2 regions of the Streptomyces sp. NPDC001100 genome follow, and region 1 is predicted to be linked to the other one. Evidence: riboswitches for the same ligand, from Rfam matches in the RefSeq annotation. Region 1 holds a riboswitch; the other holds the start of a gene.

Region 1 (3,400 bases):
GCGTGTTCAGGACGGACATGGTTCTGCGACTCCTCAGCCGGCGGTGAAGGCGGTGTACTCGTCGGCGGAGAGCAGGTCGCCGGGCTCCTCCGTGATCCGCACCTTGAACAGCCAACCGCCCTCGAAGGGCTCGGAGTTGACCAGTGCGGGTTCGTCCACGACGGCCGAGTTGATCTCCACGACCTCACCGGTGACCGGCGCGTACAGGTCCGACACCGACTTGGTCGACTCCAGCTCGCCGCAGGACTCGCCCGCGGTCACCGTGGTGCCGACCTCGGGGAGCTGGGCGTAGACGACGTCGCCGAGCGCGTTGGCCGCGTACTCGGTGATGCCGACGGTCGCGACACCGTCGACGGCGGCCGTCAGCCACTCGTGTTCCTTGCTGTACCGCAGATTCTCGGGGTGGTTGCTCATGGCGTGAATTCTCCTGTACGCGGGGGAGTGCTGGTGAAGGGGGGAATGCGGAAGGGATCGCCGAACAGGGGGAACAGAGGCGATCCGCCCGGTCACGGACTCGACGCTACGACGACTGTCACTTCCGGCGCTTGTAGAACGGCAGCGCCACGACCTCGTACGGCTCGTGGCTGCCCCGGATGTCCACGCCGACACCGGCCGTGCCCGGCGCCGAGTGCGCGGCGTCGACGTAGGCCATCGCGATGGGCCTGCCCAGCGTGGGGGAGGGGGCGCCGGAGGTGATCTCGCCGATCACCCGGCCGTCGGCGACGACGGAGTACCCGGCGCGCGGGACCCGGCGGCCCTCGGCGATCAGGCCGACCAGGACGCGCGGCGGCTGCTCGGCGGCGCGCTCGGCGGCGGCCTCAAGAGCCGTGCGCCCGACGAAGTCGCCGTCCTTCTCGAACTTCACGACCCGGCCGAGCCCGGCGTCGAACGGGGTGAGGGCGGTCGACAGCTCGTGGCCGTACAGCGGCATGCCCGCCTCCAGGCGGAGCGTGTCCCGGCAGGACAGGCCGCAGGGGATCAGCCCGGCCGCGGCTCCGGCCTCGGTCAGTGCCTCCCACAGCTTCTCCGCGTCACCGGGGGCGACGAACAGCTCGAAGCCGTCCTCGCCGGTGTAGCCGGTGCGCGCGATCAGCGCGGGGACACCCGCGACCGTGCCGGGCAGACCGGCGTAGTACTTGAGGCCGTCGAGGTCGGCGTCGGTGAGCGAGGCGAGGATGCCGGGGGACTCGGGGCCCTGGACGGCGAGCAGCGCGTACGCGTCACGGTCGTCGCGGACGTCGGCGTCGAAGCCCTCGGCTCGCTCGACCAGCGAGTCCAGGACAATCTGGGCGTTGGACGCGTTGGCGACGACCATGTACTCGGTCTCGGCCAGCCGGTAGACGATGAGGTCGTCGAGGATGCCGCCGTCGGCCTGGCAGATCATGGTGTAGCGGGCGCGGCCGACGCCCACGGAGGCGATGTTGCCGACGAGCGCGTAGTTGAGGAGTTGGGCCGCGTCCGGTCCGGTGACCGTGATCTCGCCCATGTGCGAGAGGTCGAAGAGGCCGGCCTTCGTGCGGACGGCGAGGTGTTCGTCGCGCTCGGAGCCGTAGCGCAGCGGCATGTCCCAGCCGGCGAAGTCGGTCATCGTCGCACCGAGCGAGCGGTGCAGCGCGTCGAGCGCGGTACGACGGGGGGCGGCGGTACTGCTCATCGGTCGGTCTCCCAAGGCATGACGGCGAGGTCGTTCCTCCCCATCTGTCATCGGAACCTGAGAGGTTCGCCATGACCGCGCGGGACACGCACGGGTCACGGGTTGCACCTTGGGTGGGACCACCGGCGACGGCGGTCCGCTTTTCAGATGTGCCTCGCCCGCGCGGTAACTGGGCCTGAGAGATTCAAGGGAGGGACTTGCTCCTTCGGCGCCCCGAGCGTCGTACGACTGACGACGTACGACCGGGGACTCTCCCGCGCGGATTCAAGCGGCCGGTATGCAGTTAGGCGCGCACATCATCGCACAGGCTTTGTAACAGGCCTGTGGCCGGAAGCGAACGGAACCGCGAGACACCGTGCATTACCTTCTCTTTACGTTCGTTGGGGAGAATCTTTCCTGACCCCGCAGGGAGGACGATCACGGTGACAAGGACCACGGTGTACGCCACGACCTCGGCCGTAACGCTGCCCGAGCAGCCCTCGGCCCCGGCCGGGGAGGCATGCCCGGCCCGCCCGGCACCGGTCGTCCGCGACCTCCGCGAGCGCGCCGGCCGCAGCCCGCACGGACTCCGCTTCGGCCGCCGCGACCTGGTCGTGGTCACCGGCCTGCCCGGCAGCGGCAAGTCCACGCTGATGCGGCGCGCGGTCAGCGGCGACGGAGCCCGCGTCGACAGCCAGGACGCGAGGGACCGCTGGGAGACTCGGGCGTCCCGTATATCTGGCCTCCTCCCGTACGCGGTCTACCGCCCCCTGGTCCGCCTCGCCCACTACGCCGGACTGCGCCGCACCCTGCGCTCCGCGTCCGGAGCCGTCGTGCACGACTGCGGCACCCAGACCTGGGTGCGCGGCTGGCTGGCCCGCGCCGCCCACCGCCGCGGCGGCACCCTGCACCTGGTGTTCCTCGACGTCAGCCCGGACACCGCGCTCGACGGCCAGCGCGAGCGCGGCCGGGGCGTCTCGCGGTACGCGTTCCTGCGCCACCGCCGGGCCGCCGCCCGCCTGTTGTGCGCCGTGGAGCGCGGCGACCTGCCGCACGGCGTGGGCTCGGCGGTCCTGCTGGACCGGGACGCGGCGGACGTGCTGCGCCGGATCGACTTCGCGGACTGAGCCGCTAGCCTTTTCCGTCACAGCACGTTTACAGCAGGCGGTTTCACCAGCAGGCGGTAGGTAGATGGACTTCCCGGCGGACTTCCCCGGTCAGGCGTACCCCCACCCGCATCCGCACGGCGGATGGCCCGGCAACGAGCTGGAGGAGGTGCTCTCGGTCTCCCTCGGCCTGCCCTCGGCCGGCGGCCGGATCATCGAGGTGCTGTCCCGCAGCTTCGTCTGGGTCCCGCTGCCCAGCGGCGGCGGCCCGCACAGCGGACCCCTGGACCTGCCCACGCTGGACATCGACGGGCAGGCCTTCGTCCCGGTCTTCAGCTCCGAGGAGCAGTTCCGCCAGGTCGTCGGCTCGCATCTGTCGTTCACGATCGCGCCCGCGGTGGAGTTCGCCCGCGGGCTGCCCCCGCAGGTGGGCATCGCGGTGAACCCGGACGGCGTGGTCGGCATCCCGCTCCCGCCCGCCGCCGTGGCCGAACTGTGCCGCATCGGCCGCAGCGCCCTGGACGGCCCCACCAGCGGCGGCCGGGTCCGCCTCTTCGAACCCGACTGGCAGGACGACCCGGTCGACTTCCTCGCCGCGGCCTCCGCCGAGTTCGCCGCCATCGGCGTGGTCGGCACCGCCCGCCGCTGCCTGGCCGCGATC
Region 2 (3,400 bases), on a different contig from region 1:
TGGACATCCACGATCGGATCCGGGTGGGCCTGGAGGTGCAGCGCCTAGCCGACCGGTGTGTACGGCGGCTGCGGGGCGCCGGGCTGTCGGGGCGGACCATCGTGCTCAAGGTGCGGCGGTACGACTTCTCGACGCTGACGCGCTCCGAGACGCTGCGCGGGCCCACCGACGACCCGGGGGTGGTGCGGGAGGCAGCGGCGCGGTTGCTGGACTCCGTGGACACCACGGGCGGGGTGCGGCTGCTGGGGGTGGGTGTCTCCGGGCTCGCCGACTACACGCAGGAGGACCTGTTCGCGCAGGCGGCGGGGGAGCAGGCCGACCTTCTTGAGGAGGAGCACACGGAGGAGGAAGAGGGAGGGGAGCAGCCGGCGCCCGTCGAGCGGCGCTGGCCCGCGGGCCACGATGTGCGTCACGCCGGGTTCGGGCACGGGTGGGTGCAGGGCAGCGGGCTGGGGCGGGTCACCGTGCGGTTTGAGACGCCGGAGGATGCCGGGCCCGGGCGGGTGCGGACGTTCCGGACCGACGATCCCGAGCTGGAGCCGGCGGAGCCGCTGCCGTTGGTGACGCGGGACGCGGGTGAACTGGCCGTGGCATCAGGGCAGTTGGTGGCGCCGCCCCCGGAGAATCGAAGACCCGCCGACCCTCTCGCCGCCTCGGCTCAGGCGTCGTCCGAGCCCGCCAGTCTGCCGAAGTCGCGGTCCGGGAGGGAGGGCGGTGGGGCCACGTCGAGGCCGTAGTGGTGGTAGAGCTGGAGTTCCTGGTCGGGGGAGAGGTGGCGGCCCACGCCGAAGTCGGGGGCGTCCTTGATCAGGGAGCGGTCGAAGGGGATGTGCAGGGTGCCCTCGATGAGCTCGCTGGGCTCCAGGGGGACGAAGGCGTCCCTGGAGAACAGGCCGGTGCGTATGGCCGCCCACTCCGGTACACCGGTCGCGTCGTCGAGGTAGACCTCGTCGATCGTGCCGATCTTGGCGCCGGTGCGGTCGAACGCCTTGCGGCCGATCAGGTTGCGCGGATCGATATCGGTCTGCACGGGCCCTCCTCCTGGTCGCAACTCATTCGTAAACTCTACAAAAGAGCACAATCGGGCCGGTGGCCACTCGAAAGCTCGGCTGCACCGCTCGCTGGTAGGCTGGCGAGCGGCTGCTGACCCCGTGCGGGAGAGTCCTCCAGACTTCATCGGAGGCGCCGAAGGAGCAAATCCTCCCCGGAATCTCTCAGGCCCACGTACCGCACGGACGAGGTCACTCTGGAAAGCAGGGCGGGTGCCGGCGACGGCCCTCGCTCTCACCGACGGTGAAAGCCGGTGACCCTCGGGTGACCGGTGAAGCTCTCAGGTTGAGATGACAGAGGGGGAGGCCGTCCGGCACCCCACTGTCGTGGTGCCCTCGAAGGTCGTGTCCGACCAGGAGGCCTCCCAAAATGACCACCCCTCGCACTTCGCTCTCCGAGCTCGAACAGGGCATCCCGTTCGAGCAGCGCCACATCGGCCCCGACCAGGAAGCGCGGGCCAAGATGCTCGCGCAGGTCGGCTACGGCTCGCTCGACGAGCTCACGGCCGCCGCGGTCCCCGATGTGATCAAGAACGCCGATTCCCTGGACCTGCCCGGTGCTCGTACCGAGGCCGAGGTGCTGGCCGAGCTGCGTTCCCTCGCGGACCGCAACGAGGTCCTCGGTTCCATGATCGGACTCGGGTACTACGGGACCTTCACCCCGCCCGTGATCCTGCGCAATGTCATGGAGAACCCGGCCTGGTACACGGCCTACACGCCGTACCAGCCGGAGATCTCCCAGGGGCGGCTCGAAGCCCTCCTCAACTTCCAGACCATGGTCGCCGACCTCACCGGGCTGCCGACCTCCGGCGCCTCCCTGCTCGACGAGGGCACGGCCGCCGCCGAGGCCGTGGCGCTCTCGCGGCGCATGGGTAAGAACAAGAAGGGTCTGTTCCTGGTCGACGCGGACGCGCTGCCGCAGACCATCGCCGTCATCGAGACCCGCGCCGAGCCGGCCGGTGTCGAGGTCGTCGTCGCCGACCTCAGCGACGGCATCCCGGCCGACATCGCCGAGCGCGAGATCAACGGCGTGCTCGTGCAGTACCCGGGCGCCTCCGGTGCCGTACGCGACATCAAGCCGCTGATCGAGCAGGCCCACGCGCTCGGCGCCCTCGTCACCGTCGCCGCCGATCTCCTCGCGCTCACGCTGCTCAAGTCGCCCGGCGAGCTGGGCGCGGACATCGCGGTCGGTACGACGCAACGCTTCGGGGTGCCGATGGGCTTCGGCGGGCCGCACGCCGGATACATGGCCGTGCACGAGAAGTTCGCGCGCAGCCTGCCCGGGCGGCTCGTGGGCGTCTCCGTCGACGCCGACGGACACAAGGCCTACCGCCTCGCCCTGCAGACCCGCGAACAGCACATCCGCCGCGAGAAGGCCACCAGCAACATCTGCACCGCCCAGGTGCTCCTCGCCGTCATGGCCGGCATGTACGCCGTCTACCACGGGCCCGAGGGGCTCAAGGGCATCGCGCGGCGGACGCACCGGTACGCCACGATCCTCGCCGCCGGGCTCACCGCCGGCGGTGTCGAGGTTGTCCACGGCGGCTACTTCGACACGCTGACCGCGCGCGTTCCCGGCCGGGCCGCCGAGGCCGTCGCCGCCGCCCGCGAGGACGGGGTCAACCTCCACCTCGTGGACGCGGACCAGGTGTCCATCGCCTGCGACGAGACCACCACCCGCGCCCAACTGGCCGCCGTATGGGCCGCGTTCGGGGTCGAAGGGGACATCGAGGCGCTCGACGCGACCGCTGAGGACACGCTGCCCGAGGCGCTGCTGCGGAACGACGCGTACCTCACGCACCCCGTCTTCCGGGACCACCGTTCCGAGACCGCGATGCTGCGCTACCTGCGCAAGCTGGCCGACCGGGACTACGCGCTAGACCGGGGCATGATCCCGCTGGGCTCCTGCACGATGAAGCTCAACGCGACCACCGAGATGGAGCCGGTCACCTGGCCCGAGTTCGGGCAGCTGCACCCCTTCGCGCCCGCCGAGCAGGCGCAGGGATACCTCACGCTCATCAGGGAGTTGGAGGAGCGGCTGGCCGAGGTCACCGGGTACGACAAGGTGTCGCTGCAGCCCAACGCCGGTTCGCAGGGCGAGTTGGCCGGACTGCTGGCGGTGCGTGGGTACCACCGGGCCAACGGTGACGAGCAGCGGACCGTGTGTCTGATCCCGTCCTCCGCGCACGGCACGAATGCCGCGAGTGCCGTGATGGCCGGGATGAAGGTCGTCGTCGTGAAGACCGCCGAGGACGGCGAGATCGACGTCGAGGACCTGCGGGCGAAGATCGAGCAGTACCGCGACGAGCTGTCGGTGCTGATGATCACCTACCCGTCCACGCACGGGGTGT

What was found. Region 1 has a riboswitch for glycine ahead of gcvT (glycine cleavage system aminomethyltransferase GcvT). Riboswitches for the same ligand answer to the same signal wherever they lie in the genome.
Region 2: it holds a riboswitch for glycine, as region 1 does, so the genes downstream of both, gcvP (aminomethyl-transferring glycine dehydrogenase) here and gcvT (glycine cleavage system aminomethyltransferase GcvT) in region 1, are expected to answer to the same signal.

What each region holds. Positions count from the first base shown of each region.
Region 1 covers NZ_JBSFKO010000004.1:75,681-79,080, forward strand. Annotated here, with positions in the region: gene glyA (serine hydroxymethyltransferase) at 1-19, opposite strand, end outside; gene gcvH (glycine cleavage system protein GcvH) at 34-414, opposite strand; gene gcvT (glycine cleavage system aminomethyltransferase GcvT) at 533-1,654, opposite strand; glycine riboswitch at 1,689-1,807, opposite strand; glycine riboswitch at 1,808-1,921, opposite strand; gene ACWDEW_RS06750 (AAA family ATPase) at 2,071-2,760, shown strand; gene ACWDEW_RS06755 (enhanced serine sensitivity protein SseB) at 2,825-3,400, shown strand, end outside.
Region 2 covers NZ_JBSFKO010000040.1:9,528-12,927, forward strand. Annotated here, with positions in the region: gene ACWDEW_RS39590 (DNA polymerase IV) at 1-737, shown strand, start outside; gene ACWDEW_RS39595 (PRC-barrel domain-containing protein) at 659-1,030, opposite strand; glycine riboswitch at 1,145-1,240, shown strand; gene gcvP (aminomethyl-transferring glycine dehydrogenase) at 1,420-3,400, shown strand, end outside.